DNA from 2 places in the Streptomyces sp. NPDC003077 genome. Region 2 is predicted to be linked to the other one. Evidence: predicted binding sites of a transcription regulator. Region 2 holds the regulator's gene; the other holds the start of a gene.
The links. Region 2 encodes HrcA, which represses chaperone genes, less so after heat shock. Its sites were predicted from a motif close to TTNGCACTCNGNNNNNCNGAGTGCNAA; they were not measured.
Positions count from the first base shown of each region.

Region 1 (15,133 bases), on a different contig from region 2:
GTGGGTCACTCGGCGAAGGGGGGTGGGGTCACGCCGGGGCCGGGTGGCCCAGGAGCATCGTGGGGGCGCCGGCGGCGCGGGTGAGGAAGACGGTGCAGGTGTGGGGGCCGTTGAGTTTGAGTTTCTTGCGGAGGTCGTCGGGTTCGACGGCGGAGCCGCGCTTCTTGATGACGGCGACGCCGATCTCGCGTTCGCGCAGGAGGGCGCGGAGTTTCTTGACGTTGAAGGGGAGGACGTCGGTGATCTCGTAGGCGGTGGCGTACGGGGTGGGGGTGAGGGTGTCGGCGGTGACGTAGGCGATTGTGGGGTCGATCAGGTGGCCGCCGACCTCCTTGGCCACGTCCGCGACGAGATGGGCGCGGATGACCGCGCCGTCCGGTTCGTACAGCCAGCGGCCCACCGGGCCCGGCTCGGGGTCCGGCAGGCCCGCGCCGATCAGCCGGTCACCGCCGGGCAGGAGGGTGGCCGTCCGCGCGCCCGGCTCGGTGCCGAACCACAGGACGGCCTCCTTCACGTCGCCCGCGTCCGAGATCCACTCCGCCTCGGCGTCCTCGGGCACCGCCTCGTGCGGGATGCCGGGGGCGACCTTGAGGGCCGCGTAACGGGCCGTGCGGGCGGCCTGGACGGCCCAGGACAGCGGCGGCGAGTACGCCTCCGGGTCGAAGATCCGGCCGCCCCGGCCGCCGCGCCGGGCCGGGTCCACGAACACCGCGTCGTAGCCGGTGGTGTCGACCTCGGTCACGTCGGCGCACCGCACCTCGATCAGGTCCGACAGCCCGAGCGCGTCCGCGTTGGCGCGTGCCGCCGCGCAGGCCAGCGGGTCGCGGTCGACGGCCAGGACGCGGATGCCGACGCGCGCCAGCGCCAGGGCGTCCCCGCCGACGCCGCAGCACAGGTCGGCCAGCGACCGTACGCCCAGCGCGGCGAGCCGGGCGGCCCGGTGCGCGGCGACCGCGGTGCGGGTGGACTGCTCCACGCCGTTGGGTGTGAAGTACATCCGGTGCGCGTCCTCGCCGAACTTCGCCACCGCGCGCTGCCGCAGCCGGGCCTGCCCCAGCGCGGCCGACACCAGGGGCGCGGGGTGCGCGCGGCGCAGCCGGGTCGCGGTCGCCAGCTCGTCCGCCGGGTCGTGGTCGCGGAGCTCGTCGAGCAGCGCCTGCCCTTCGAGAGCGAGCAGCGCGGAGAAGGATTCGAGGTCGTTCACCTGGCCCATTGTGGGGGAGGGCGAGGGCGTGCCAACCGGCGGAGCTGTGGGAGGGCGGTCCGTAGGCGGATGTGGGCGGGTGATGGGTACGAGGACGTGGGCGGGCTATCCGTGCGAGGACGTGGGCGGGCGGATCCGTACGAGGATGCGGGCGGGCGGATCCGTACGAGGATGCGGGCGGGCTATCCGTACGCGGATGCGGGCGCGCGTTCCGTACGAGGATGCGGGCGGGCGCGCGATCCTACGCGCGGACGGGCTCGCGGCGCTGCTGGGCGCGGTCGCTGATGCGCAGGAGGAGGGCGATCATCAGCCAGTTCGCGACGAGGGACGAGCCGCCCTTCGCGAGGAACGGCAGGGCCTTGCCCGTCAGCGGGATCAGGCCGGTGACGCCGCCGCCGACGACGAACACCTGGAGGACGAGCGCGCTGGACAGCCCGACCGCGAGCAGCTTGCCGAACGAGTCGCGGGCGGTGAGCGCGGTGCGCAGGCCGCGCTGGGCCAGCAGGGCGTACAGCAGCAGGACGGCCATCAGGCCGGCGAGGCCCAGTTCCTCGCCGACGGTGGTGAGGATGAAGTCGCTGTTGCCCGCGAAGCCGACGAGTTCCGGGTGGCCCTGGCCGAGGCCGGTGCCGCCGACCCCGCCGCTGCCGAAGCTGAACAGCGCCTCGGCGGCCTGCTCGGAGATCAGCCCCTTGGGGCGCTGCTCCTTGGGGAGGTAGATGTCCATCGGGTGCAGCCAGGCCACCACCCGGCCTTTGACGTGCGGTTCGATCGAGCCGACCACGGCCGCGCCCGCCGCCGCCAGGCTCAGGCCGCACAGCACCCAGCTCGTCCGCTCGGTGGCCATGTACAGCATGATCACGAAGACGCCGAAGAAGATCAGCGAGGTGCCGAGGTCGCGCTCGAAGACCAGGACGAGCAGGCTGACGACCCAGATGGTGAGGATCGGCGCGAGCTGCCGGCCCGGAGGCAGCCGCACGCCCAGGACCCGGCGGCCCGCCAGCGCCAGCGCGTCCCGGTTCGCGGCCAGGTAGCCGGCGAAGAAGACCGCGATCGCGACTTTCACGAATTCACCCGGTTGGAGCGACAGCGGCCCCAGCAGGATCCACCGCTTGGCGCCGAAGGTGTCGCCGGGGAAGAACGCCGGCGCCATCAGCAGGACCAGCGCCACCGCCATCGTCAGGTACATGTAGCGCTGGAGCAGCCGGTGGTCCTTGAGCAGGATCAGCACACCGGCGCAGGCCACCAGCCCGAGCACGGTCCACACCATCTGGCCCGACACGGCGGGGTCCGGCAGTCGGGGCCGCTTCTCGTAGATCAGGTCGAGCCGGTACAGCAGCACCAGCCCCAGCCCGCTCAGCAGCGTGGCCAGCGGCAGGATCAGCGGGTCGGCGCGCGGCGCGAAGCGGCGGACGACCAGATGGGGCGCGAGCGCCATGAAGAACACGACGGCGGTGAAGGCGGGCAGTCCCTCCGGCAGCCGGCCGGTCATGGCCAGACCGGCGCTGACGTAGCCGAACATCGTGATCAGGAACGCGAAGAGGAGGAGCCACGCCTCGGTGCGGCGCCGGTTGGGCGCCTGGGCGAGGGCGGCGAAGGTCATGGTGCGCTCGGCCGCGTCGACCTCCCCACCGACGCTGAGCGGGTTCGTCAGTCCGCGCACGGTTCCTCCGTCGTTGCTGGGGCCGCCGGGGTGATGGCGATCGAAGGGATAGACGAGACCCGATCGAACTGAGTTGCCCTTCCCTGCCATGGGTGGTGAGGCACTCACGAAGGGTGACTTCCGGTCGGGGGTTTCCGCCTCGGGTATTTCGGCCTTTCTGTTTGGTGGGGCACCGCGGCGGCCTTCGGGTGTGTGGCGCGGTGGCCCGGCGGTTCGCATGCGCGGGATCGTGGTGCCGGCTTCCCCCTTCGGATTCTCTGCGCCGTCCCCGGCCTTCCCCGTCTCGCCCGATGTTTTCCCGGCTTTCCGGGCCTTTACGGGGTATGAGGCGGACGCTCGGCACCGCCGAAAGGGCGGCCATTGCCCGGCCCCGGCGCCGGCACTCCGCGAAGCCGCCGCAAAGCCGAAAAGACGTAAAACGCCATGAGGGAGAGCGCCGAAGGCCGGAAGACGGGCCCCGCAGACACGCTGGCACTCCGCTTGACCGAGTGCTAACCGCGTCATAGTCTCGGCGTTGGCACTCTCCACCGGGGAGTGCCAACTACAGCGACGGGCAGATCCGGCACCCGCGACGACGGATCGACCTGGCCGCCACCTGAGACATTAGCCCCGTGAGATCTCCGAAGGGGGAGGTCGGATCGTGACGACCGCCAGCTCCAAGGTTGCCATCAAGCCGCTTGAGGACCGCATCGTGGTCCAGCCGCTGGACGCCGAGCAGACCACGGCCTCTGGCCTGGTCATTCCGGACACTGCCAAGGAGAAGCCCCAGGAGGGCGTCGTCCTGGCCGTGGGTCCGGGCCGCTTCGAGGACGGCAACCGCCTTCCGCTCGACGTGTCCGTCGGTGACGTCGTGCTCTACAGCAAGTACGGCGGCACCGAGGTGAAGTACAACGGCGAGGAGTACCTCGTCCTCTCGGCTCGCGACGTTCTCGCGATCGTCGAGAAGTAATTCACCCGTTTGATGTGATCTGCGCCCCTGGTACCCGCGTTTTCAACACCGGGCGCCCGGGGCGCAGTTCGTTTGAGAGGACTTGAAGCAACTCATGGCGAAGATCCTGAAGTTCGACGAGGACGCCCGTCGCGCCCTTGAGCGCGGTGTCAACAAGCTGGCCGACACGGTCAAGGTGACGATCGGCCCCCGCGGTCGCAACGTCGTCATCGACAAGAAGTTCGGCGCCCCGACCATCACCAACGACGGTGTCACCATCGCCCGTGAGGTCGAGGTCGACGACCCCTACGAGAACCTGGGCGCCCAGCTCGTCAAGGAGGTGGCGACCAAGACCAACGACATCGCGGGTGACGGCACCACCACCGCGACCGTCCTGGCCCAGGCGCTGGTCCGCGAGGGCCTGCGCAACGTCGCCGCCGGCGCCTCCCCGGCCGCCCTGAAGAAGGGCATCGACGCCGCGGTCAAGGCCGTCTCCGACGACCTGCTCGCGACCGCCCGTCCCATCGACGAGAAGTCCGACATCGCCGCCGTCGCCGCCCTGTCCGCCCAGGACAAGCAGGTCGGCGAGCTGATCGCCGAGGCGATGGACAAGGTCGGCAAGGACGGTGTCATCACCGTCGAGGAGTCCAACACCTTCGGCCTGGAGCTGGACTTCACCGAGGGCATGGCCTTCGACAAGGGCTACCTGTCGCCGTACATGGTCACCGACCAGGAGCGCATGGAAGCCGTCCTGGAGGACCCCTACATCCTCATCCACCAGGGCAAGATCTCCGCGATCCAGGACCTGCTGCCGCTGCTGGAGAAGATCATCCAGGCCGGCGCCAGCAAGCCGCTGCTGATCATCGCCGAGGACGTCGAGGGCGAGGCGCTCTCCACCCTCGTCGTCAACAAGATCCGCGGCACCTTCAACGCGGTGGCCGTCAAGGCCCCCGGCTTCGGTGACCGCCGCAAGGCGATGCTCGGCGACATGGCCACCCTCACCGGTGCCACCGTCATCGCCGAGGAGGTCGGCCTCAAGCTCGACCAGGCCGGTCTGGACGTGCTGGGCACCGCCCGCCGCGTGACCGTCACCAAGGACGACACCACCATCGTCGACGGCGGTGGCAACAGCGAGGACGTGGCCGGCCGCGTCGCGCAGATCAAGGCCGAGATCGAGACCACCGACTCGGACTGGGACCGCGAGAAGCTGCAGGAGCGCCTGGCGAAGCTCGCCGGCGGCGTCTGCGTCATCCGCGTGGGCGCGGCCACCGAGGTCGAGCTCAAGGAGAAGAAGCACCGTCTGGAGGACGCCATCTCCGCGACCCGCGCCGCGGTCGAGGAGGGCATCGTCTCCGGTGGTGGCTCCGCGCTCGTCCACGCCGTCAAGGTGCTGGAGGGCAACCTCGGCAAGGAGGGCGACGAGGCCACCGGTGTCGCCGTCGTCCGCCGCGCCGCCGTCGAGCCGCTGCGCTGGATCGCCGAGAACGCCGGCCTTGAGGGCTACGTCATCACCTCCAAGGTGGCGGAGCTGGAGAAGGGCCAGGGCTTCAACGCCGCGACCGGCGAGTACGGCGACCTGGTGAAGGCCGGCGTCATCGACCCGGTCAAGGTCACCCGCTCCGCCCTGGAGAACGCCGCCTCCATCGCCTCCCTGCTGCTCACGACCGAGACCCTGGTCGTCGAGAAGCCGGCCGAGGAGGAGCCCGAGGCGGGCCACGGCCACGGTCACTCGCACTGAGTGAGCGGGCGGCGGGGGCGTTGATCGATTGATCGACCGGTTCTGATCGGTCGATGGGTTGGTCGTCGACCGCCCCGGCTGGTCGTTACGAGGCCACCGCGCCGGACGTGTGTGTACGGAACCCGGTTCCCACTATGTGGGGACCGGGTTCCGGCGTTGGTGGGGGTGTGCGCGGGCGGGCTCGCAGGGCGAGTGAGCGGATTTCCGGGCCAGGGGGTGCGGTGCGTCCGTCTCGCTCAAGCCGAGTGGTCCAGTTCCTCGCGGTGCACCGGATGGGCGAAGGGGAGGCCCCGGGTGTAGCGGGTGATTTCGTCCAGGGCGTGGTCGGCCATGCGGTGGAGTTCGGTGCCGAGGGAGCCGGCGATGTGGGGGGTGAGCAGGACGTTCGGGAGGTCGTAGAGAGGGGAGTCCGGGGGCGGGCACGGGGGGTCGGTGACGTCGAGGACGGCGTGGAGGCGGCCGGAGACGAGTTCGGGGAGGAGGGCGGTCTCGTCCACGAGGGAGCCGCGGGCCGTGTTGATCAGCGTTGCGCCGTCCGGCATGAGGGAGAGGCGGCGGGCGTCCAGCAGGTGGCGGGTGGCGGGGAGCTCGGGGGCGTGGACGGTGACGGTGTCGGAGGACGCGCAGAGCTCGTCCAGGGAGACGGGGCGGGCGCCCAGGCGGGTGGCCTCGGCGGCGTCGACGTACGGGTCGTGGAGCAGAACCTCCAGGTCGAAGGGCTGGAGGAGCGCGATGACGCGGCGGCCGATGTGGGAGGCGCCGATGACGCCGACGGTGCGGTGGTAGTTGCCGGCGTCGTCCGGTTCGCCGCGCCAGTCGTGCGGGGCGCGCCGGGTGCGGTAACGGTGCGCTGCGCGGAGGACGCGTTTGTGGGCGAACAGGATCGCGGCGAGGGTGAACTCGGCGACCGGCTGGGCGTTGGCCGCGGCGGCCGAGGAGACGGTGATGCCGCGCGCCCAGCACGCGTCCGTCACATGTCCCTTGACGGAACCCGCGGCGTGGACGACGGCGCGGAGGCGGGGGGCCGCGGCCAGTACCCGTTCGGTCAGGGGAGGAGCGTCCCAGCAGGTGAGGAGGAGTTCCGCAGCGGCGAGCGCGGCGGCGACCTCGGGGGAGGGGGCGGGGAGTTCGTGGGCGACCAGGTGGGGGTTGGTGCGGGTCAGCGAGGTCAGGCGGGCCCGGTGGCGGTCGTGGAGCAGGCGGTCGGCGATGCCGGGGCCCATGGCGAGCAGGAGGGTGGGGCGGGGTGGGGGTGTGGTGGGGGCTGGTGCTGGGCCGGGGTTGGGGTTGGGAGTGGTGGGCTCGGGGGCGTTGTCAGTGGTGTGGGGCATGGTGGGTGGCGGAGGTCCTTTCCGCGGGGGAGCAAGGGGGATGGGCGTGGTCGGAGCTTCGTTTCAACGTAGTTCCCTGTACCGGCGTTTATGTCCCACTGTGCCCCCTCGTCACAGTGGCAACTGCCGTGACAGCCTCGGTCCGTACCGTCCTCCATCGCCCCGCCCTCCTCCGCACCGGGCAACCGGACACGCGGGGATGTGCGGAGGCGTCGAAGTCCGCAGGGGAAGTTTGATGAACGATTCGGCACAGCGACCCTCTTCCTCCGTCCCGTCCGCCTCGTCGGTCTCCTTATCGTCCGCCTCATCGGCCTCCATGGCGCCGCGCGTGGCGGGAGGTGACGCTTCCGGTGCCTCATCCGTGCCCTTCCCGCTGCCGCCCGAGGACCGCGAGCTCAGCCCGTACACCGGGTGGACCCGCGCGCACTGGGAGGCGGCGGCCGACGGCCTGCTGGACGCGGTCGCGCCGTACGCCAGTGAGCGGGGCGGGTTGATCAATCTGCCCGGGCACCGTGCCAGTTGGTCCGGGGCGCGGTCGGACGGCCTGGAGGGGTACGCGCGGACGTTCCTGGCCGCGGCGTTCCGGGTCGCGGGCAGCGGTGGGGAGGACCCGCACGGATACCTGCCCCGGTACGCGCGCGGGCTCGCCGCGGGGACCGAGCACCCGGTCGACCTCCGCGAAGCCGACGGCGGGCACCCCGACTCCTGGCCCCTGATGGCCGGCACCCAGCAGGCGGTCGTGGAGTCCGCCTCGGTCGCCCTGGGGCTGCGGCTGACCCGGCCCTGGCTGTGGGACACCCTGGACGAGGGGGTGCGCGCCCGCGTCGTGGAGTGGCTGCTGCCCGCGCTCGGCCCGTCCCCGATGGACAACAACTGGTGGCTGTTCGGCCTCACCGTGGGCGGCTTCCTGCTCGACGCGGGCATCGAGACGACGCGCGCGCAGGCCGCCGTCGACCGGGCGCTGACCCGCATCGACGAGTGGTACCGGGGCGACGGCTGGTACAGCGACGGCGCCAACCGGTCCTTCGACCACTACAACGGCTGGGCGCTGCACTTCTACCCCGTCCTGCACGCGCACCTCTCGGGGGACCGCGCGCTGCTGGCCACCTACGGGGAGCGGCTGCACGCCCAACTCGACGGTCTGACGCGGACGTTCGACGCGAACGGCGCGCCGATGCCCTTCGGGCGCTCGCTCACGTACCGGTTCGCCGCCACCGCCGCTCCGTGGCTCGGCGCGCTGACCGGTCACACGCCGCTCGCCCCGGGCGCCACCCGGCGGCTCGCGTCCGGCGCGCTGCGGCACTTCCTGGACCGGGGTGCCGTGGGGCGGGACGGGCTGCTCTCCCTGGGCTGGTACGGCCCCTACGGGCCGATCCTCCAGGGGTACTCGGGGCCCGCCTCCCCCTACTGGGCGTCCAAGGGGTTCGTCGGACTCCTGGTGCCCGCGACGCATCCGGTGTGGAACGAGCCGGAGGAGGCGCTGCCCGCGGAGACGGCGGACGCCGTCACGGCGCTGGGGACGACGGGGATGCTCGTCCACTCCACCGCGGCGGACGGCCTCGTGCGGTTGCACAACCACGGCAGCAACGCGCCCTGGGACCTGCCGGACCCGTACTACGGGCGCTTCGCCTACTCCACGCGGACGGGCCCCGTGGCGACCCCGCGCCCGACCGGTCTCCTGCACCCTGACGACCTCGACTGGCTGGTGGGGGAGGAGGGGGCCGGTGCTTCCGACCACGCGCCCGTTTCCGGCCCCGCCGTCGATTCCTTTCCGGACAACCACTTCGGCCTGCTGGTCGGGGACGGTGCGCAGGGTCCGGACGAGGGGACGGACGGCGACCATGCGAAGGGTGGCGCGGCCGACGGCCCGGCCTGGACCGTTCGCGGTCCCGCCGAGCCGCTCGGCCACGGCCCCGGGTGGGCCGCCTCCGCGCACACGCCCCGGCGTTCGGACGGGGAGCCGCTCGCCGGCGTGCGCGTCCTCTCCGTCACGGTGGCGCACGGGCGCGCCGAACTCCGCGCCCACCTGGTGACCGGGGCCGCGCTCGGCACGCCCGTACGCCAGAGCGGCTGGGCCGTCACCGAGGGCGGGCTCACCGCGCAACTCCACCCGGTGCGCGGTTACACCGGGGACGCGCGCCACCTGGAGGCGGGCCGCACGCCCTTTGGGGCGCGTTCTCGTATGGCGTGTCTGGACGGGGCCGTCGGTGCGGCGGAGGGGGCGCTTTTCCTGTCGCTGGCCTCGCTCACCGCGGAGGACGCGCCGGTGGCCGTGCGGGCGCTGGCCGATGTGGAGGTCACCGGCTCGGGCGTCACCGGCTCGGACATACGGGTCACCTGGCAGGACGGGACCGGGCATGTCCTGACCCTCGGCCCGGAACGCGTCGCGGTGCGGGTGCTGCCCTGAGGCGTCGCTTATGTGGGACCGGTCGGCTCCCCATGTTGGGGGGCCGACCGGTCGGTCCGTTCCTGGGAACGTGGGTCGCTTCGGGGTGTGGGTGGCGGGTGGTTTTGGGGTGCCGGTGAACGCCGGGGGCGTTGTCCTCAAGCGCCGGACGGGCTGGATGTGCGGGCTGCGTCCGGCTGTCGTCGTGTTCCCTGTTTCGGTTCCCTGCTTCGGCTCGTGGTTGTGTTTCGTCTGCGAGGTGATGTGGGTGTCGGTGGGCGCCGGGGGCGTTGTCCTCAAGCGCCGGACGGGCTGGATGTGCGGGCTGCGCCCGTCCGTCGCCGTTCCCTGCTTGCGCCCGCCCGTACTTGTGTTCCGTCTGCGACGTGGCGTGGGTGCCGGTGAACGCCGGGGGCGTTGTCCTCAAGCGCCGGACGGGCTGGAAATGTGAGCGCGCCCGCCCGTCATCCTCGACCCACAGCCGCCACCGCCGCCCCGCCCCCGTCACTCCCGCCCCGCGCCCCCTACTTGGGCCCGTACTTGCGTCCCGTGCGCGACGTGACGCCGCCCAGGACGTTGCGCGGGACCAGCTTTGCCACGCTTGTCAGTGTCTTGTAGCGCGGGTCGGGGATGGAGAGGGACTTGCCGCGGGCGAGGTCCTTCATTGCGGCGTCCACCAGTTTGTCGGCGTCCAGCCACATCCAGGAGGGGATGTTGTCCGTGCCCATCCCGGCCCGCTGGTGGAACTCCGTGCGGACGAAGCCGGGGCACAGCGCCATCAGCCGGACGCCGCTGCCGGCGAGGTCCCGGGCCGCGCCCTGCGTGAACTGCACGACCCACGCCTTGCTCGCCCCGTATGTGCCGCGCGGGACGAAGGCCGCCACCGAGGCGACGTTGATCACGGCGCCGCGCCGCCGGTCCCGCATGCCCTTGACGGCCTCCGTGGTCAGCCGCAGCACCGCCTCGCAGTGCACCTTGAGCATGGCCAGTTCGTCGGCCATCGGGACGTCCAGGTACTCGCCCTTGTTGCCGAACCCGGCGTTGTTCACCAGCAGGTCCACCGGGTGCTCGCGGTCCGCGAGCCGGGCCTCGACGGCCGCGATCCCCTCTTCGGTGGCCAGGTCGGCGACGAGGGTCGTGGCCTCGATGCCGTGCCGGTCGTGCAGTTCGGTCGCGCTCTCGCGCAGCCGGTCCTTGTTCCGGGCCACCAGCACCACGTCGTGGCCGCCGCGCGCCAGCCGCCGGGCGAACGCCGCCCCGATACCCGCCGTCGCTCCCGTAATCAGTGCAGTCGTCATACGGGCACGCTATCCGTACCTCCATCCGAGTGGTCACCCGCGGGCCCGCCGGCTTCGGGCGGGCGCCGCGGGCGCCCCTCGGTCAACTGCCGTCGGAGTCCACGTACTTCCGCGCTCTCTCCAGCAGCTCGGGGTGCAGCGCGTCCCCCGCCGCCAGCACCCGGGGCAGCAGCGAGCGTTCGGTGGTCGACGCCCGGAACGCGAGCGCGATGTCCACCTCGTGCGCCGGGCGGTGCACGACCTCGATGGCGTCACCGGCCTGGATCTCGCCCGGTTCGATCACCCGCAGGTACGCGCCGGGCACCCCGGCCTCCGTGAAGCGCTTGACCCAGCGCGGCTCGCCGAGCCGGCCCTGGAACGTCTGGCACGGGATGCGCGGCGAGGTGACCTCCAAGATCGCCCGCGCGCCGATCCGCCAGCGTTCGCCGATCCGGGCGCCGCTCACGTCCAGTCCGCGGGTGGTGAGGTTCTCGCCGAAGCAGCCGTTCGGCAGTTCCCGGCCCAGCTCGCGTTCCCAGTCGTCCAGGTCCTCCCGGGCGTAGGCGTACACCGCCTGATCGTCGCCCCCGTGGTGCCGGGGGTTGCCCACCGTGTCGCCCGCCACGCCGCTGCGGCCGATCCCCTTGGGGCCGGGCGCCGCCACGGCGACGGGTCCCGTCACGGGCCGCTTGTCTATCGCCGTCCGGCCGTCCGCGGCGTCGGTGTGCTCCGAGGGCCGCAGGCGGCCGGCGTTCACTGCCAGTAGAACCGTCATGCCAGGACGCTAGGACACTGTGACCAAAGCGTCGATCGGTTAAATACCGGCTGCCCCCAAGCACCGCTTATGCTCGAAGCATGATCGAGGCCCGCCACCTGCGCGTGCTGCGCGCCGTCGCCCGGACCGGTTCCTACTCCGCCGCCGCACGGGAACTGGGCTGCACCCAGCCCGCCGTCAGCCAGCAGATGAAGGCCCTGGAGCAGTCGGCGGGCACCCCCCTGCTCGTCCGGACGGGCCGCGAGACGCGTCTGACGCAGGCCGGGGACGCGCTGCTGCGGCACGCCGTCGGCATCCTGGCGGGGCTCACCGCCGCCGAGGAGGAGGTCGCCGCCATCGCCGGGCTGCGGGCCGGCCGGGTGCGCCTGGTGTCCTTCCCGTCCGGCAGCTCGCAACTCGTCCCCACCGCGCTCGCCGCGATGCGCGCGGCGCACCCGGGCACGCGGGTGTCCCTGGTGGAGGCCGAGCCGCCGCGCTCGGTGGAGATGCTGCGCAACGGCGACTGTGAGATCGCGGTCGCCTTCCGCTACCCCGACGTACGGGGCGCCGACCCGGCCGCCGAGGCCGAGTGGGACGACCTGGTCGTCCGCCCTCTTCTGGCGGACCGGCTGGTGGGACTCGTTCCCGAAGGCCACCGGCTGGCGGACGCGGCCAAGGCCGACATCGCCGAGCTGGCCGACGAACCGTGGATCGCGGGCTGCCCCCGCTGCCGCCGGCACCTGGTGGAGGTCTGCGAGAACGCCGGGTTCACCCCGCGCATCGACTTCGCCACCGACGACTACCCCGCGGTGATCGGCCTGGTCGGCGCGGGTCTCGGGGTCGCGGCGCTGCCCGAGCTGACGCTGGAGTCCGTACGCGCCAAGGGGGCGGTGGCGATCACGATGGAGCCCGCCGTGCAGCGGGAGATCGTCGCGCTGACGCTGCCGGACCTGGCGCGGGTGCCCGCGGTGGAGGCGATGCTCGACCACCTCGCGGAGGCGGCCCGCCGCTGACCGCCCGAGGGGGCGCGGGTGCCGGCTTTTCCCTCCTGGTGACGCTGACGAGCGTGCGGGGGAGCCTCCCCGCCTCCTCATGACGCTGACGAGCGCGCGGATGCCGCCTTCCCGCGCCCGGTGACGCCGACGAGCGCGCGCCTACCTAGGTACGTCCGACGGGCGTGCGGGCAACCACCGCCGACGGACGTGCGGGCGCCCGCGTCTTCTTCGGCAGGCCGTCCGCGGAGCCCCGACCCCGCGTCTCCCTCGAAAGCCCCTCGCCGGAGCCCCGCCTCCGCGTCTCCTCCGGAAGCTCCGTACCGAAGCTCCGATCCCGCGTCCCCTCACGCCGACGCGGCCTCCGGTCCCCGGCCCGCGCCCGCCGGTACCAGACGGTGACGGGCCCGGCCCATCAGTTCCTCGCGTTCGTCCTCGGTCAGGCCGCCCCACACCCCGTAAGGCTCGCGGACCGCCAGCGCGTGCGCGGCGCACTGGGCCCGCACGGGGCACCGCATGCACACCTCTTTCGCCGAGGTCTCGCGCGCGCTTCGGGCCGCCCCGCGTTCGCCCTCCGGATGGAAGAAGAGCGAACTGTCCACACCGCGGCAGGCGGCGAGCAACTGCCAGTCCCACAGATCTGCGTTCGGGCCCGGAAGGCGGGAGAAATCTGCCATTACTAGTCCCCTCAAGCGGTGCTGTATAGGGCTCGGTGCTCACGACCGTACATCTACTGTCGAAGTAGATGTAAATATGACTCATTGCGAATCTAGCCATAGACACCATGAAAAAGAAAGAAAAGCCACCAAATAGGGCATAGCTTCGACAGGTGGGGTCGAGTCGCCACCCTGTCTTCTGCGTGTTCGCGCCCTCACGTAGAGTGTCGAAAGCGGCTGCCCGACCCGTAACTCTTTCGAGTGACCATCGTTGAGAGTGCGGAGGCGGTTGGTGGAGCAGTCCTCGGGCAGGTGTCCGAGGCCGTCAATCGCTCAGGTGACGATACGTACCAGCCTGGAGGCTCAAGGTGACGCGCATCAGCTGCGGAGGACGGCCATGACATCCGTCCTCGTCTGTGACGACTCCCCGCTTGCCCGAGAGGCGCTCCGCCGCGCGGTCGCGACCGTGCCCGGTGTGGAGCGTGTGACGACGGCGGCCAACGGCGAGGAAGTCCTCCGCCGCTGGGGTGCCGATCGGTCCGACCTGATTTTGATGGACGTACGGATGCCCGGGCTCGGCGGAGTGGAGACGGTGCGCCGGCTGCTGTCCGCCGACCCTGGGGCCCGGATCATCATGCTCACGGTCGCCGAGGATCTGGACGGGGTCGCGCTGGCGGTCGCCGCCGGCGCCCGCGGCTACCTGCACAAGGACGCCTCGCGCGCGGAGCTGCGGGCCACGGTCACCCAGGCGCTCGCGGACCCGACGTGGCGGCTGGCGCCGCGCCGACTGCGGTCCGCCGAGATGGGCGCCGCGCCGACGCTCACCGCGCGGGAGATCCAGGTGCTGGAGGGCATGAGCCACGGCCGCTCCAACGCGGAGATCGGCCGCGAGCTGTTCCTGTCCGAGGACACGGTCAAGACCCACGCCCGGCGCCTGTTCAAGAAGCTGGGCGCGTCCGACCGGGCACACGCCGTGGCGCTGGGTTTCCGCTGGGGCCTGGTCCGCTAGATGTGCCGGTCCGCCGCCCCTCCCGCGCAGCGCGGCCCGGTCCGGGCGTCCGTCGGACCCCTGGACCGTTCCCGCGGGGCCGCCGCGGGGAGGGCGTCCCGCCGTGCGGCCGGGCGCGGCCCCGGGCCGCCCGCCGGGCGCCGCCGCCCTCGTCCCGGAAGAGGTGGCGGGGCTTACAGCGGAGCCGTACCGGACTGCCGTGAGTGCTGGTGGGGCGGGGTGTCGCGCCGTCCCGCCGGTCCCGTGACGGGTGGGGCACGGGAGTGTCCGGCAGCCTCTCGCGTGCAGCGGCTCATCAATTCGTCCGCCGGTGCCGCATCCTTGACGTATGGAGTTCCTCGGGGACGGGCCGGTCGGGCGCGAGGGGAGGGCGCAGGAGATGACAGCCGGCGCACCTGCCGCGCATAACGCTTCCATGCACAAGTGCGCACCTGATGCCGCGGATCGCGGCGTGCCAAGGCACCATGGACCGATGCGCGATGACGGGACACAGGGGATCGGCGGTCTCGTCGCACGAGCCGTCGAAGGCGACCGGCGGGCCACGCACGACCTGCTGGCCCACGTCCACCCGCTGGCCCTGCGCTACTGCCGTACGCGGCTGTCGCGGCTGCCCGGCGACGCGCGGCACTTCGTCGAAGACCTGGCGCAGGAGGTCTGCGTGGCGGTGCTGTGCGCGCTGCCCCGCTACCGGGACACCGGGAAGCCCTTCGAGGCGTTCGTCTTCGCCATCGCCGCCCACAAGGTCGCCGACCTCCAGCGGGCCGCGATGCGCGGGCCCGGCAGTACCGCCGTGCCCTCGGACGAGATGCCCGAGCAGCCGGACGACTCGCTGGGCCCGGAGGAGCGGGCGCTGCTGAGCAGCGACGCCGCGTGGGCCAAGAAGCTTCTCGCGAGCCTGCCGGAGAACCAGCGCGAGCTGGTGCTGCTGCGGGTCGCGGTGGGCCTGACCGCCGAGGAGACCGGCCAGATGCTGGGCATGTCGCCGGGCGCTGTACGGGTCGCTCAGCACCGGGCGCTGAGCAGGCTGCGGGCCCTGGCCGAGCAGTGAGGCGGGCGGTGCGCGGGTGTTTCGCCGGGTTCGTCAGTGAGGACCGGGCGAGGACCGGGTGAGGGCCGGTCGTGTGTCCGGTCCTCGGCCTCTGTTTCTTCGGCGCCCGCTTCTGCGGCCCGTTGACGGCCTTGCGACCGGATGTTC
Region 1 covers NZ_JBEXNM010000042.1:28,156-43,288, reverse strand. The annotation lists gene ABZX96_RS24955 (class I SAM-dependent methyltransferase) at 29-1,213, opposite strand; gene ABZX96_RS24950 (FtsW/RodA/SpoVE family cell cycle protein) at 1,446-2,807, opposite strand; gene groES (co-chaperone GroES) at 3,508-3,816, shown strand; gene groL (chaperonin GroEL) at 3,911-5,533, shown strand; gene ABZX96_RS24935 (hydroxyacid dehydrogenase) at 5,770-6,756, opposite strand; gene ABZX96_RS24930 (DUF2264 domain-containing protein) at 7,181-9,271, shown strand; gene ABZX96_RS24925 (SDR family oxidoreductase) at 9,775-10,548, opposite strand; gene ABZX96_RS24920 (MOSC domain-containing protein) at 10,631-11,302, opposite strand; gene ABZX96_RS24915 (LysR family transcriptional regulator) at 11,383-12,294, shown strand; gene ABZX96_RS24910 (WhiB family transcriptional regulator) at 12,621-12,950, opposite strand; gene ABZX96_RS24905 (response regulator transcription factor) at 13,327-13,938, shown strand; gene ABZX96_RS24900 (sigma-70 family RNA polymerase sigma factor) at 14,411-14,986, shown strand.
Region 1: the regulator HrcA is predicted to act here: its motif matches at 3,336-3,362, upstream of groES (co-chaperone GroES).

Region 2 (15,133 bases):
CCTGATCGCCTTCGACGAGCCGACGATCATGGCGTGGGCCAAGGAACACGGCCTGGAAGGGATGTCGTACGCCGAGGTGGCGGCGTCCGCGCAGGCCACGGAGCTGATCGAGGGCTACGTGGTGCGGGTGAACGAAGGGCTTCAGCGCTGGCAGCAGATCCGCAAGTTCCGGCTGCTGCCGCGCGACCTGGACATCGAGCACGGGGAGATCACCCCGAGCCTGAAGGTGAAGCGCCCGGTGGTGGAGCGGACGTTCAAGGACCTGCTGGACGAGATGTACGCGGGCACCCGGGAGGCGTGAGCGGCGGGCGCCGCGTTCTTGGGAGGAGGCGGGAGCGCGCCGCCTCACTCCTCCTGGGGGGTGTCCGGGGCCGTGCCGCACGCGGCGGTGGGGGAGATCAGTCCCCAGACCGGTCCCGGGCACGCGGCGGTGGGGGAGACCAGTCCCCGGGACCGGGCCCCCGGCCGCGGGCGGCCGGGCCGGATGCCCCGGGACCGGCCCCGTCCGGCTGTCGGCCCTGGTCCCCGCCGGGACGGGAGGCGCTCACCCCCGCCTCCCCCGCAGCGCCCGCACCTCCTCCTCCATCCGGGCCACGCTCTCGCACAGGGCGCGGGCGTCGGCGTGCTCGCTCTGCGCGAGCTGCCGCTCGACCTCGGCGATACGATCCGCCAGCCGGCCGATGCAGGCGTGCTCCTGCGCGACGAGCCGTCGCAGCTGGCGGTTCTTGCGGTGCAGGTCGAGGAAGACGTTCACCTTCGCCCGCAGCACCCACGGGTCGAAGGGCTTGGTGAGGTAGTCGGCCGCGCCGGTGGAGTAGCCGCGGAAGGCGAAGCCGGAATCGCTGTCCGTCCCGGTCAGGAAGATGATCGGGACGTCCTTGGTCTGGTCGAGGCGCTTGATGTTGGAGGCGGTCTCGAAGCCGTCCATGCCGGGCATGAGGATGTCCAGCAGGACGACGGCGAACTCCTGCCGCAGCAGCGCCTTCATCGCCTCCTCGCCGGAGCGGGCCCGGACGAGCGGTTCGCCGAGCGAGCCGAGAACCGCTTCCAGCGCGGCGAGGTTGTCCTCCATGTCGTCGACGAGGAGGATCCCCGCCTGGTCGTCAGCGTCGGTGCCGGTGCCGTTTCCATGAGTCATGTTCGTGCCTCTGGGCCTCGGGACCTCTAGGAGGTCGCTTCGGTGTCGAGAGTCGTCGGAGCGGGCTCGGGGTCGGGACGGGTGGGGGGAACGGGCCCGGGCGCGTCCCCGGGGTCGCGGCAGTCGTCGGAGACGGGGCAGGGGGCGGCCTCGCTCCCCTTGCCGGTGGCGTCCGCCCCTCCGGCAGCCCCGCCGGACGGGGCCTCCGCCATGTCCGGCGGGGCTGCCCCCCCGGCACCGGAACCGACCCGGCCGGCGCCCGAGGATGCTCCGTCCGCCTCCGGTGAAGCACCCCCGGCCGTCAAGGAGGCCCCGGCCCCCGGTTCCGTACCCGTCCCCCGCCGGGTCAGCAGCCGGACGGCCACGGACAGCAGCCGGTCGATGTCCACCGGCTTGGGCACGTACTCGTTGGCGCCGCTGCGCAGGGACGCCTCGCGGTCCCCTGGCATCGCCTTGGCGGTCAGGACGATGACGGGCAGGTTGGCGAACCGCGGGGTGCGGCGGATGGCGCGGATGGTCTCGTATCCGTCCATCTCCGGCATCATGACGTCCATCAGTACCAGGTCGATCCCGGTGTTGCGGCCCAGCATCTCTATGGCCTCGCGGCCGTGTTCGGCGTACAGGACGCGCATGCCGACCCGGCTGAGGATGTTCGTCAGCGCGAAGACGTTGCGGATGTCGTCGTCGACGACCAGCACCTGGCGGCCGGAGAGCAGCCGGCCCGACGGGCCGGTCTGCCACTCCTCCAGCCGGGAGGTCGTCGGCCAGGGAGGCGCCTCTTCCCGAAGTTCCCGGGATTCCCGGAGTTCCCGGGGGGTGGCGGAGGTGGTGTGCGGCTTGAGGAACGTGGTGCCGGTCGGCGGGCGGGGTGTGCCCGGGCGCGGTACGGAGTCGGCGGGGATGGTCGCCGGGCAGTCCGCCGGGACGTACAGCGTGAAGACGCTGCCGACGCCGGGGCGGCTGGAGGCGGTGATCCGGCCGCCGAGCAGGCCCGCGATCTCCCGGCTGATGGACAGGCCGAGGCCGGTGCCGCCGTATTTGCGGTTGGTCGTGCCGTCCGCCTGCTGGAACGCCTCGAAGATGGCGGGCAGTTTGTCCGGAGCGATGCCGATGCCGGTGTCCGTGACGCTGAAGGCGAGGAAGCCGTCCGGGGCGAGGTCCACCCGCAGGTCGATCTTCCCGGCGGAGGTGAATTTGACGGCGTTGGAGAGCAGGTTGCGCAGCACCTGCTGGAGGCGCTGTTCGTCGGAGAACAGCTCCTTGGGGACGGTGTCGTCCACCCCCACCTCGAAGGCCAGCCCGCGGTCCAGGGTCATGGGCCGGAAGGTGTCGTGCACGTAGTTGAGCAGCTTGGCCAGCGGCAGGCGCTTGGGCCGGACGTCCATCCGGCCGGCCTCGATCTTGGACAGGTCCAGGATGTCGTTGATCAGCTGGAGCAGGTCGGACCCCGAGCGGTGGATCGTGATCGCGAACTGCACCTCCTGCTCGGTCAGGTTCCCGTCGGGGTTGTCGGCGAGCAACTGCGCCAGAATGAGCAGCGAGTTGAGCGGATTACGCAACTCATGCGACATGTTCGCCAGGAACTCGGACTTGTACTGCGAGGAACTGGCCAGCAACGCCGCCTTCTCCTCCAGTTCGGCGTTGGAACGCTGGAGTTCGGCCTGCCGGCGCTGGAGCTCGTCCGTGCGCTCCTGGAGCTGGCGCGCCAGCCGCTGTGACTCGCCCAGCAGGGATTCCGTGCGGGCGTTGGCGACGATGGTGTTGATGGCGACCCCGATGGTGTTCACGAACTGGTCGAAGAACGCCAGGTGGACGTCGGAGAAGCGGGAGAAGGAGGCAAGTTCGATCACGCCCAGCGTCCGGTCCTCGAAGAGGATCGGGATGATCACGACCGTCGCCGGGTCCGCCTCGCCCAGGCCAGAGTTGATCTTGATGTAGTCGGTCGGCGCGTTCTCCACCAGGATGCGCTTCTTCTCCAGGGCGGCCTGCCGGACGAGGCCGTGCCCCACGGAACCCGGCGTGTCCACGGTGGTGTCCTGGGCGGATCCGTAACCGGCGATGAAGGCGAGCCGCAGGTCGCCCGGCTCCGTGTCGGCCAGGAAGAACGCGCCGTACTGGGCGTTCACCAGCGGCGTCAGCTCGCGCAGGATCAGGTCGGCGACCTCGACGAGATCCCGGTGGCCGCGCATCAGACCGGCCAGCCGGGCCAGATTCGACTCCAGCCAGTCCTTGGCGCGGGTGGTCTCGCGGAGGTTGGAGACCATCAGGTTGATGTTGTCCTTGAGCTCGGCCACCTCGCCCTGCGTCGCCACGGTGATGGTGCGGGTCATGTCGCCCGCGGCCACCGCGGAGGCGACCTCCGCGATGGCGCGCACCTGCGTCGTCAGGTTGGAGGCCAGCTCGTTGACGTTCGTCGTCAGCCGTTTCCACGTGCCGTAGACGCCCTCCACCCGCGCCTGGCCGCCGAGCCGCCCCTCGCTGCCCACCTCGCGCGCCACCCGCGTCACCTCGGAGGCGAAGGAGGAGAGGGTGTCGACCATCGTGTTGAGCGTGGTCTTCAGCTCCAGGATCTCGCCGCGCGCGTCCACGTCGATCTTCTTGGACAGGTCGCCGCGCGCCACGGCCGTGGCCACCAGCGCGATGTTGCGGACCTGCGCCGTCAGGTTGGAGGCCATGAAGTTGACGTTGTCGGTGAGGTCTTTCCAGACGCCGGAGGCGCCGCGGACCTGGGCCCGGCCGCCGAGGTTGCCTTCGGTGCCGACTTCGCGGGCCACGCGTGTGACTTCGTCGGCGAACGCGCGCAACTGCTCCACCATGCCGTTGACGGTGTCCTTCAGCTCCAGGATCTCGCCGCGCGCGTCCACCGTGATCTTCTTCGACAGGTCGCCGTCCGCGACGGCGGTGGTGACCTGGGCGATGTTGCGGACCTGGCTGGTGAGGTTGGAGGCCATGAAGTTGACGTTGTCGGTGAGGTCTTTCCAGACGCCGGAGGCGCCGCGGACCTGGGCCTGACCGCCGAGGTTGCCTTCGGTGCCGACTTCGCGGGCCACGCGTGTGACTTCGTCGGCGAACGCGGAGAGCTGGTCGACCATCGTGTTGATCGTCGTCTTCAGCTCCAGGATCTCGCCCTTCGCCTCGACCGTGATCTTCTTGCCGAGGTCGCCCTCCGCGACCGCGGTGGCCACCAGGGCGATGTTGCGGACCTGGCTCGTCAGGTTGTCCGCCATGAAGTTGACGTTGTCGGTGAGGTCTTTCCAGACCCCCGACACGCCCCTGACCTGGGCCCGTCCGCCCAGCCGCCCTTCGGTGCCGACTTCGCGGGCCACGCGGGTGACCTCGTCGGCGAAGGCGGAGAGCTGGTCGACCATCGTGTTGACCGTCAGCTTGAGCTGGAGGATCTCGCCGCGCGCGTCGACGGTGATCTTCTGGCTGAGGTCGCCGTTGGCCACCGCCGTGGTGACCTGGGCGATGTTGCGGACCTGGCTGGTGAGGTTGGAGGCCATGAAGTTGACGTTGTCGGTGAGGTCTTTCCAGACGCCCGACACGCCCCTGACCTGGGCCCGTCCGCCCAACTGCCCTTCGGTGCCGACTTCGCGGGCCACGCGGGTGACCTCGTCGGCGAAGGCGGAGAGCTGGTCGACCATCGTGTTGACCGTCAGCTTCAGCTCCAGCAGCTCGCCCGCCGCCTCGACCGTCACCTGACGGGTCAGGTCGCCGCGCGCGACGGCCGTGGTGACCAGCGCGATGTCCCGCACCTGCGCCGTCAGCCGCGCCGCCATGGTGTTGACGGCGTCCGTGACATCCCGCCAACTCCCCGAAAGCCCCGCGACCTTGGCCCGCCCGCCCAGCCGCCCCTCCGTCCCGGACTCGCGGGCGACCCGGGTGACCTCGCCGGTGAACAGCGAGAGCTGGTCCACCATGCGGTTCACCGCCCGGCCCAGCCGCCGCCGGTCCCCGCGCAGCGGGCGGTTGCCGTCGTGCAGGTCCACCCGCTGGGTGAGGTCGCCCTCCACCACCGCGTCCAGCACCTGCGTGGCCTGGGCCGCCGGGACGACCAGGGCGTCGATGACGGCGTTGGTGGCCTGCACGCAGGTGGCCCAGGTGCCGGGCCCGGCACCGGGCGACATCCGCTCGTCCAGCCGCCCCCGCCGCACCACGTCCGTGCGCAGCCGGGACAGCTCGTCGGCCAGGTGCTGGTTGCGGGCCGCGATCTGGTTGTAGGCCGCCGCCAGGTCCGCGAGCATGCCGTCGCGCGGCAGGGGCAGCCGCGCACGGAAGTCCCCCGCCGCCAGGGACGTCAACGCCGTCAGCAAAGGCCGCAGGTCGGCGGCACGCACCCGGTCGCCGTCGGAGGAGCCGTCGGATGAGCGGCCGGAGGATTGGCCGGAAGAGTGATCAGAGGCGTGAGAAGCACGAGGAACCGCCGAATCGACCGCCATGACTGCTCACTTCAGTAACTCGTCGCTTATGGGCGCGCTCAGTCTGTCACTCTGTCGGTGGCGCGTTCGGCGCTATTGCGGAACTGCTCGGGAGTCGCTCGATGAGCTCGATGAGGACGACAATGTCAGCGCGAGGGGACGCCGCGCGGCCGAGCCCGGCGGGGCCCGGCCGGCCGGACGGCACCGGCGGACCGGAGCCGGTGCCGATGCCGGAGTACGGCGTCGCCGGGCAGGGCGTCGACGGGGCGGCCGGGGGCGCGGGTGCGCCGGACGGGGCGGCGGGTGAGGGGCCGGCCGGTGTCCGGGACGGTGACGGCGCCGGGTGGCCGGGCGGGGATGAGGCGTCCGGCGGGGGCGTGGTCGCGCGGCGGGGTGCCGGTGCGGTGGATCCGGGCGGTGACGTTGCCGGGCCGGCTGGTGACGGCAGCGGGTCGGCTGGTGATCTCCCGGAGTCGGTTGGTGATCTCCCGGAGTCGGCTGATGACGAGATCAGGCCGGACGGTGACGAGTTCAGGCCGGACGGTGGCGTCGTCGGACCGTCCGATGGCGTGACCGGAACGGCCGGCGGCGGCACCGAACCGTCCGATGGCGCGCCCGGCCCGGCGGAGGGCATCCGCGCGATCCGCACTTCGCCCGTGGCGGAGGAAGCGGGCGCCGGTGCGGTGCACGCGGGCCCGACCGCCGTACCGCAGGGACCCGATGTACCGCCTGGATCGGCCGTACCGCACGGGCCGGACGGAAACGCCCCACCCGACGCGCTACCGGCAACCCTTTCCCCGGCCCCGGCCCCGGCCCCGGCGCCGTCGGTCGCCCCGGAGCCGCGCCCTGCCACCGCCCCCGCCGACCGCAGCGTCCGCCGCGCCAGCCTGCCCGGGAACCCGCGTGCCGCTGCCGCCGCCCGCCAGTTCCTGCGGGCCACGCTCGCCGACTGGACCTCCCGGGGGCTGCCGGGCGCCGACGGCCTGACCGACCGCCTCGCCGACGAGGCGGTCCTGCTGGTGAGCGAACTGGTCACCAACGCCGTCGTGCACGCGGGCACCGCCGTGGAGCTGCTCAGCCGCCTGGAGACGGACGGCCCGTGGCCCGCCGTCGTCGTCGAGGTGTCCGACCACCACCCCGCCCGCGCCGTACGGGGCCGCCACGAGCCCACGCCGACGGGCGGCGGCCACGGCCTGCAACTGGTCGGCGCGGTCGCCGAGGCGTGGGGGATCTCCTACCGCCGCGGCATGAAGACCGTGTGGTTCCGCCTGCCGACCGGCGAACCGGACCCCGCCTACGACCCGGAGGCGGGCGTGCCGCGCACGGACCGGGCGCTGCGGCGCGGCCTGCGGGCCGCCGAACTCCTGGCCCCGGCGCCGCAGCGGGCGGAACTGCGCCGCTCCGACACCGACTGGATGCGGCACGGCGCCCTGTCCTTCCTCGCCGAGGCGTCCGACCTGCTGTCCGGGCAGCTGGACCCGGACCGGGTGGCGTCCATCACGGCCCAGCTCATGGTCCCGAGGCTGGCCGACTGGTGCGCCGTATGGCTCGACGACGGCACCGGCGGGCCCGGGCAGGCGCCCCGGCTCTCCCGGGTCTGGCATTCCAACGAGGCCCGGATCGACGCCCTGCGGATGGTCCTGGAGAAGGACCCGCCGGTCATCGCCGACCGGAACCCGGCCGGCGGCGCCCGCACGGCCGTCCCCTGGCCCTGGCCGCACGAGCCGAGCGGATACGGGCCGGGCGGCGCGGCGCTGGCCTGCCCCTTGGCGGCAGGCGGTCGCCGGCACGGGACGATACTGATCGGGCGGGCCGGCCTGATGCGCTTCCCGGACGAGGTCGTGGCCCTGATCGAGGACCTCGCCCGCCGGGCCGCGCAGGCGATCGGCACCGCCCGCGCGTACGCCCGCCAGGAACGCATCAGCAAGGTGCTCCAGAGCAGGCTGCTGCCCGCGGGACTGCCGCGGGTGCCCGGCATCGAGTCCGCGGTGGTCTACGAACCGCGCGAGGGCGCGTGGGCGGGCGGCGACTTCTGGGACCTCTTCCGGGCCGGGGACGGGCGCTGGTGCTTCGCCCTCGGCGACGTGTGCGGCAGCGGGCCGGAGGCCGCCGCGGTGACCGGCCTGGCCCGTCCGGTGCTCCGGCTGCTGGCCCGCGAGGGGTTCTCCGTCGCGGACGTCCTGGACCGGCTCAACAAGACGCTGGCCCGCGAGGCCGCGGACGCGGTGGCGGCCGTCACGGTGGCGGTGGCCGAGGCCGGGAACGGCGTGGCCCCGTCCGCCGAACGGGAGGAGGACGAGCAGACGCGTTTCCTGTCCCTCCTCTACGGCGAGCTGGTGCCGCACGCGGACGGGCACGGCGTCCGCTGCACCCTCGCCAGCGCCGGCCACCCGCTGCCCCTCGTCCTGGGCACGGACGGCACCGTGCGGCCCGTCGCGGTGCCGCAAGTGCTGCTGGGCGTCCTGGAAGAGGCGGCGTACGAGAACGAGTCCTTCGACCTGCGGCCCGGCGAGACGCTGCTGTGCGTCACGGACGGGGTGACGGAGCGCAGGTGGGGGCGGCGGCAGTTCGACGACCGGGACGGGCTCGCGGCCACCCTGGCGGCCTGCGCCGGCCTCCGCGCCCCCGGCATCGCCGAACACATCCGCGGCGCGGTGCACGCCTTCGCCCCCACTCCGCCTGACGACGATCTGGCCCTGCTGGTCCTTCAGGCGACGTTGCCGGAGTAACCATGACGGTGGCGTGGGGTGGTCCCGCGCCTTCGCCACGGTCCGGGCGGGCGTCGCGGCAGCCCGCGGCCGGCGGGCACATCGCGGGTCGCCTGTCGGGGCGCCGCCTGCTCCGCCGGGCTCGCGGCCGTCCGGCCCCCGGCCCCGGCCCGCCCCGTTCACCCGCCGGATACCGGACAATGGTTCCCATGCCTTCCGCACTGCCTGATGGTGAGCCCATGCCCGAGGACGGGGCGCTGCCCGGTTCCGCCCTGGAGGGGGCGGGGGACCGGCCGCTCGGGTTCTACCTGCACGTCCCGTACTGCGCCACGCGCTGCGGCTACTGCGACTTCAACACCTATACGGCCACCGAGCTGCGCGGCTCCGGCGGCGCGCTCGCCTCGCGGGAGAACTACGCGGACACCCTGATCGAGGAGATCCGGCTCGCCCGCAAGGTGCTGGGCGACGATCCCCGCCCGGTGGAGACCGTCTTCGTCGGCGGCGGTACGCCCACCCTGCTTCCCGCCGCCGACCTCGGCCGGATGCTCGCCGCCATCCGTGACGAGTTCGGGCTCGCGGAGGGCGCGGAGATCACCACGGAGGCCAACCCGGAATCCGTCGATCCGCGCTACCTCGCCGACCTGCGCGCCGCCGGGTACAACCGGATCTCCTTCGGGATGCAGAGCGCGCGGCAGCACGTCCTGAAGATCCTCGACCGCACGCACACCCCGGGACGGCCCGAGGCCTGCGTGGCCGAGGCGCGCGCGGCCGGGTTCGCGCACGTGAACCTGGACCTGATCTACGGGACCCCGGGCGAGAGCGACGCGGACTGGCGCGCCTCCCTGGACGCCGCGATCGGCGCCGCCCCCGACCACGTCTCGGCGTACGCCCTGATCGTCGAGGAGGGCACCCAGCTCGCCCGCCGCATCCGCCGCGGCGAGGTCCCGATGACCGACGACGACGTGCACGCCGACCGCTACCTGATCGCCGAGGAGACGCTCACCGCCGCCGGCTTCCGCTGGTACGAGGTGTCCAACTGGGCCACCACGGACGCCGGCCGCTGCCGCCACAACGAGCTGTACTGGACCGGCGCCGACTGGTGGGGCGCCGGCCCCGGCGCGCACAGCCACGTCGGCGGCGTCCGCTGGTGGAACGTCAAGCACCCCGGCGCCTACGCCCAGGCCCTGTCCGAGGGCCGTTCCCCCGGCGCCGGCCGCGAACTCCTCTCCGACGAGGACCGCCGCGTCGAACGCGTCCTCCTGGAACTCCGCCTCGCCGCCGGTTGCCCCCTGGACATCCTCGCCCCGGCGGGCCGCCGCGCCGCGGACCGCGCCCTCGCGGACGGCCTTCTGGAGCAGGCCCCGTTCGAGGCCGGCCGCGCCGTCCTGACCCTGCGCGGACGCCTGCTCGCGGACGCGGTGGTACGGGACTTGGTGGACTGATCGGGGGCGATCACCCGCAGGAGTGAAGTCGGCCGGTTACCCTGGGTTTCCCCCTATCGCCGTCCATAGTCTGCCGTCAATTGCAAGCGGCGGGATATGGAGGCCACGGAGATGACCGCTGTGGACGACCGGCCGATCACTGAGTCGATCACTGAGTACTTCGAGGACCTTCAGGTTCCCGAGGGGTACAAGTGTGAACTTCTGCGGGGGGACATCGTGATGATGGCGGGGCCCAGCTGGGTCCACAACATGATCGTGCTGACCATTCAGCGGCAGATCTTTCCCGAGGAACGCTGGAATCCGGTGACGACCCAGGACATCGCCATTCCGGGGGAAGCGAGCCGCCCGCAGCCGGATCTCGTGGTGGTGGAAAGCGGGGCATACGAAGGCGCGGGGCATTTCGTGCCCGCCCCGGCTGTGACTCTGGTCCTCGAAGTCGTGTCCAAGAACAGCGCCGACCGCGATTACCGGATCAAGCGCTCGATCTACGCCGCCGGGGGCATTCCCACCTATCTGATCGTCGACCCCTTCACGGCGTGCTCCACGCTCCTGACCGAGCCCGCGGGTGCCGGGGAGGAAGCCGACTACGTGTCGCGACGCGTGTTCAAGTTCGGGGACTCGGTCCCGCTCGACGACCTCGGCGTTCTTCTGCGGACCGACGACTTCCAGACCCTCCCCTCCCACTGACCGCCCGCTAATCCGCCCCCGCCCCCGTCACGAAGTCGATCAGCTCCTCCACCCGTCCCAGCAGCGCCGGTTCCAGGTCCCGGTAGGAGTGGACGCGGGAGAGGATGTGCTGCCAGGCGGCGCCGGTGTTCTCGGGCCAGCCCAGGGCGCGGCAGACGCCCGTCTTCCAGTCCTGGCCGCGCGGGACCGACGGCCAGGCGGGGATGCCGACGGAGGACGGCTTCACGGCCTCCCAGATGTCGATGTACGGGTGGCCGACGACGAGGACGTCCTCGCCCGTGACCTCGGCCGCGATCCGGGACTCCTTGGAGCCGGGGACGAGGTGGTCGACCAGGACGCCGAGCCGGGCGCCGGGGCCGGGGGAGAAGGCGCGGACGAGGGCGGGCAGGTCGTCGACGCCCTCCAGGTACTCCACGACGACGCCTTCTATGCGCAGATCGTCGCCCCACACCCGCTCCACCAGCTCGGCGTCGTGTCGGCCCTCCACGTAGATGCGCCCGGCGCGCGCGACCCGGGCGCGCGCCCCGGGGACCGCCAGGGAGCCGGAGGCCGTACGGGCCGGACCGCTCGGGACGGGGCGCTCCTGGGGGCGGACGAGGGTGACCACCTGGCCCTCCAGGAGGAAGCCGCGCGGCTCCATGGGGAAGACGCGCCGCTTGCCGAAGCGGTCCTCCAGGGTGACCGTCGGCCCCTGGGCCGTCTTCTCGCAGCGGATCACCGCGCCGCAGAAGCCGGTGCCGACCTCCTCGACCACGAGATCGGGATCGGCCGGGACCTCGGGGGCGGGCCGCTGCCGCTTCCAGGGCGGAGTCAGATCGGGACCGTACTGTCTGCTGCGCATCCGACCGACGATAGGGAGGGAACCCCTGGTCAGGAACGCGACACGCCGAAGCGGCGGGCCAGCTCGGCGCGCTGTTCCCGGACGAACCGTGCGTCCACCACGGCGCCGTGCCCCGGGACGTACACCGCGTCCTCCCCTCCGAGGGCCAGCAGACGGTCCAGCGCGGCGGGCCACTGGGCGGGGACCGCGTCCGGCCCGGCCTGCGGTTCGCCGGACTCCTCGACCAGATCGCCGCAGAAGACGATCGGCGGCTCGCCCGCTTCCCCCGGGACCAGCACCGCCAGGTCGTGGGCCGTGTGGGCGGGGCCGACGGCGGCCAGCACGACCCGCCGGTCCCCGAGGTCGAGCGTCGTCTCGCCGCGGACCGGGTGGCGGGGGCGGACGAGCAGGTCGGCGGCCTCGGCCGCCGCGTCCGGATCGGCTCCGTGGCGTACCGCGTCCTCGCGCATCTCGTCCTTCTGCCGAGCGAGCAGGACGTCCATACCGGCCACGCCGTAGACCCGGACGCCCGCGAACGCCGCGGTGCCCAGTACGTGGTCGAAATGGGGGTGGGTGAGCGCGACGTGCGTCACGTCGCGCCCGAGCACGCCGCGGATGCTCCGGCGCAGGGCGGCGCCCTCCCTCAAGTCGGCACCGGTGTCCACGATCAGCACCCCCGACGACCCCGCCACGACACCGACGGTGGCGTCCCAGCCGGGCAGGCGCCGCCGTGCGACCCCTGCCCCGAGCCGTTCCCATCCCGCCTCTTCCCAAGTCCCGCGCATACCGAGACGCTAGCCGTATCGCGGTAGCGTTGCCCGCCGGTCCGGCGGTGCCGCCGCTCGGCCGGGAGGACGTTCGTGATGACGGCCCTTGCCCTGCCCGTGTGACCCGGCCGTACACTGGCACAGGGTCTGGCACTCGGCCGCTGTGAGTGCCAGGCGAGAAAGACCAGAATGACGGCCGGACTGGAGGTGCGCGCGATGCTCAGTGAACGCAGGCTCGAAGTGTTGCGCGCCATCGTCCAGGACTACGTCGGGACCGAGGAGCCGGTCGGGTCCAAGGCGCTCACCGAGCGGCACAAGCTCGGTGTCTCCCCGGCCACGGTCCGCAACGACATGGCGGTGCTCGAAGAGGAGGGCTTCATCGCCCAGCCCCACACGAGCGCGGGGCGCATCCCCACCGACAAGGGCTACCGCCTCTTCGTCGACAAACTGGCGGGCGTCAAGCCCCTGTCCTCGCCGGAGCGGCGGGCCATCCAGAACTTCCTGGACGGCGCCGTCGACCTGGACGACGTGGTGGGGCGCACGGTCCGGCTGCTGGCGCAGCTGACCCGGCAGGTCGCGGTGGTGCAGTATCCGTCGCTGACCCGCTCCACGGTGCGGCACGTGGAGCTGCTGGCGCTGGCTCCGGCCCGGCTGATGCTCGTACTGATCACGGACACCGGGCGGGTCGAGCAGCGGCTGCTGGACTGCCCGGCGCCGTTCGGCGAAACGTCTCTGGCGGACCTGCGCGCGCGGCTGAACAGCCGTGTCGTGGGCCGCCGGTTCACGGACGTCCCGCAGCTCGTGCAGGACCTGCCCGAGTCCTTCGAGCAGGAGGACCGGGGCACGGTCGCCACCGTCCTGTCGGTGCTGCTGGAGACGCTCGCGGAGGAGACCGAGGAGCGGTTGATGATCGGCGGTACCGCCAATCTGACCCGCTTCGGGCATGATTTCCCCCGGACCATCCGGCCGGTGCTGGAAGCCCTGGAAGAGCAGGTCGTCCTGCTCAAACTGCTGGGAGAGGCCAAAGACTCCGGCATGACCGTACGAATCGGGCACGAGAACGCCCACGAGGGTCTGACGTCCACATCGGTCGTCGCGGTCGGCTACGGTTCGGGCGACGAGGCCGTCGCCAAACTCGGCGTGGTCGGACCGACCCGCATGGACTACCCCGGAACGATGGGAGCGGTACGCGCAGTGGCACGTTACGTCGGACAGATCCTGGCGGAGTCGTAAGTGGCCACGGACTATTACGCGGTCCTGGGCGTACGGCGCGATGCTTCGCAGGACGAGATCAAGAAAGCCTTCCGGCGGCTGGCGCGCGAGCTGCACCCGGATGTGAACCCCGACCCGAAGACCCAAGAGCGGTTCAAGGAGATCAACGCCGCTTACGAGGTGCTGTCGGACCCGCAGAAGAAGCAGGTCTACGACCTCGGTGGCGACCCGCTGTCCCAGTCGGGCGGAGCGGGCGCGGGCGGCTTCGGCGCCGGCTTCGGCAACTTCTCCGACATCATGGACGCCTTCTTCGGCCAGGCCTCGCAGCGCGGACCGCGCTCGCGCACCCGGCGCGGGCAGGACGCCATGATCCGGCTCGACGTCGAGCTGGACGAGGCCGCCTTCGGCACGACCAAGGAGATCCAGGTCGACACCGCCGTCGTCTGCACCACGTGCAGCGGCGAGGGCGCGGCCCCCGGCACCTCGGCCCAGACCTGTGACATGTGTCGCGGTCGGGGTGAGGTCTCGCAGGTCACCCGGTCCTTCCTGGGCCAGGTCATGACCTCCCGTCCCTGCCCGCAGTGCCAGGGCTTCGGCACGATCGTGCCGACCCCGTGCCCGGAGTGCGCCGGCGACGGACGGGTCCGGGCCCACCGGACGCTGACCGTCAAGATCCCGGCCGGTGTCGACAACGGCACCCGCATCCAGCTCGCCGGCGAGGGCGAGGTCGGCCCCGGTGGCGGCCCGGCCGGCGACCTGTACGTGGAGATCCACGAACTGCCGCACCCGGTCTTCCAGCGGCGCGGCGACGACCTGCACTGCACGGTCACCATCCCCATGACCGCCGCGGCCCTGGGCACGAAGTGCCCGCTGGAGACGCTGGACGGCACCGAAGAGGTCGATGTCCGGCCCGGCACCCAGTCCGGCCAGTCGATCCCGCTGCACCAGCGCGGCGTCACGCACCTGCGGGGCGGCGGGCGCGGCGACCTCATCGTGCACGTCGAGGTCCAGACGCCCACCAAGCTCGACACCGAGCAGGAGGAACTGCTGCGGCGGCTGGCCAAGCTGCGCGGCGAGGAGCGGCCCATGGGGCAGTTCCAGCCGGGGCAGCAGGGGCTGTTCTCGCGGCTCAAGGACGCGTTCAACGGGCGGTAGGCGCTACCGTCCTTCGGCGTGGCGGCCGGGGCCCGTGGAGACGGGGTCCGGCCGCTTTTCCGTGGGGTGTGCGCGGGGTCGTGGGCGGCGGTGGCGTTGGGCTCGCTTTGCGTGTTCGTGGAGCCGTGGGTCTGCGTGTTCGTGGGGCCGCGTGGCCGCGTGGCCGTGGGTCCGCGTTCTTGGGTCCGTGGGTCTGCGTGGCCGTGGGGCCGGGACGGGTGGGTCGCCGGGTGCCGGTCTGCGGCACGCCGGGGAGAGCTCGGGGTCGTTTCGGTGCGTGGTCTGGGGCGTGACACGATGAAGTCATGTCCACCGCGCTGACCGATCTCTGTCGTCACCCGATCGTGCAGGCTCCCATGGCGGGCGGTGCGGCTCGTCCCGAGCTGGTCGCGGCCGTCGGAGAGGCCGGTGGGCTTGGCTTCCTCGCCGCCGGTTACAAGACCGCCGACGGCATGCATGAGGAGATCAAGCGGCTTCGCGGGATGACGACCGACCGGCCCTTCGGTGTGAACCTCTTCATGCCCCAGCCGCCGCTCGTCGACCGCGCCGCCGTCGAGGCCTACCGCGAGCGGTTGGCGGGCGAGTCGGCCTCGTACGGGAGCCCGCTGGGTGAGGTCTCCTACGGGAGCCCGCTGGATGGGGTCTCCTACGGGAGCCCGTCGGCTGCGGTGGACCCGTACGGCGGTGCCGACGACGGTTACGAGGCCAAACTCGCCGTGCTGCGCGAGGATCCGGTGCCGGTCGTCTCCTTTCACTTCGGCTGCCCGTCTCGTGCCGTGTTCGACG
Region 2 covers NZ_JBEXNM010000013.1:140,793-155,925, forward strand. The annotation lists gene ABZX96_RS12340 (long-chain fatty acid--CoA ligase) at 1-301, shown strand, start outside; gene ABZX96_RS12345 (response regulator) at 545-1,138, opposite strand; gene ABZX96_RS12350 (HAMP domain-containing protein) at 1,165-5,439, opposite strand; gene ABZX96_RS12355 (SpoIIE family protein phosphatase) at 6,444-8,285, shown strand; gene hemW (radical SAM family heme chaperone HemW) at 8,465-9,706, shown strand; gene ABZX96_RS12365 (Uma2 family endonuclease) at 9,818-10,393, shown strand; gene ABZX96_RS12370 (DUF3097 domain-containing protein) at 10,401-11,234, opposite strand; gene ABZX96_RS12375 (MBL fold metallo-hydrolase) at 11,264-11,998, opposite strand; gene hrcA (heat-inducible transcriptional repressor HrcA) at 12,197-13,213, shown strand; gene dnaJ (molecular chaperone DnaJ) at 13,214-14,347, shown strand; gene ABZX96_RS12390 (nitronate monooxygenase) at 14,653-15,133, shown strand, end outside.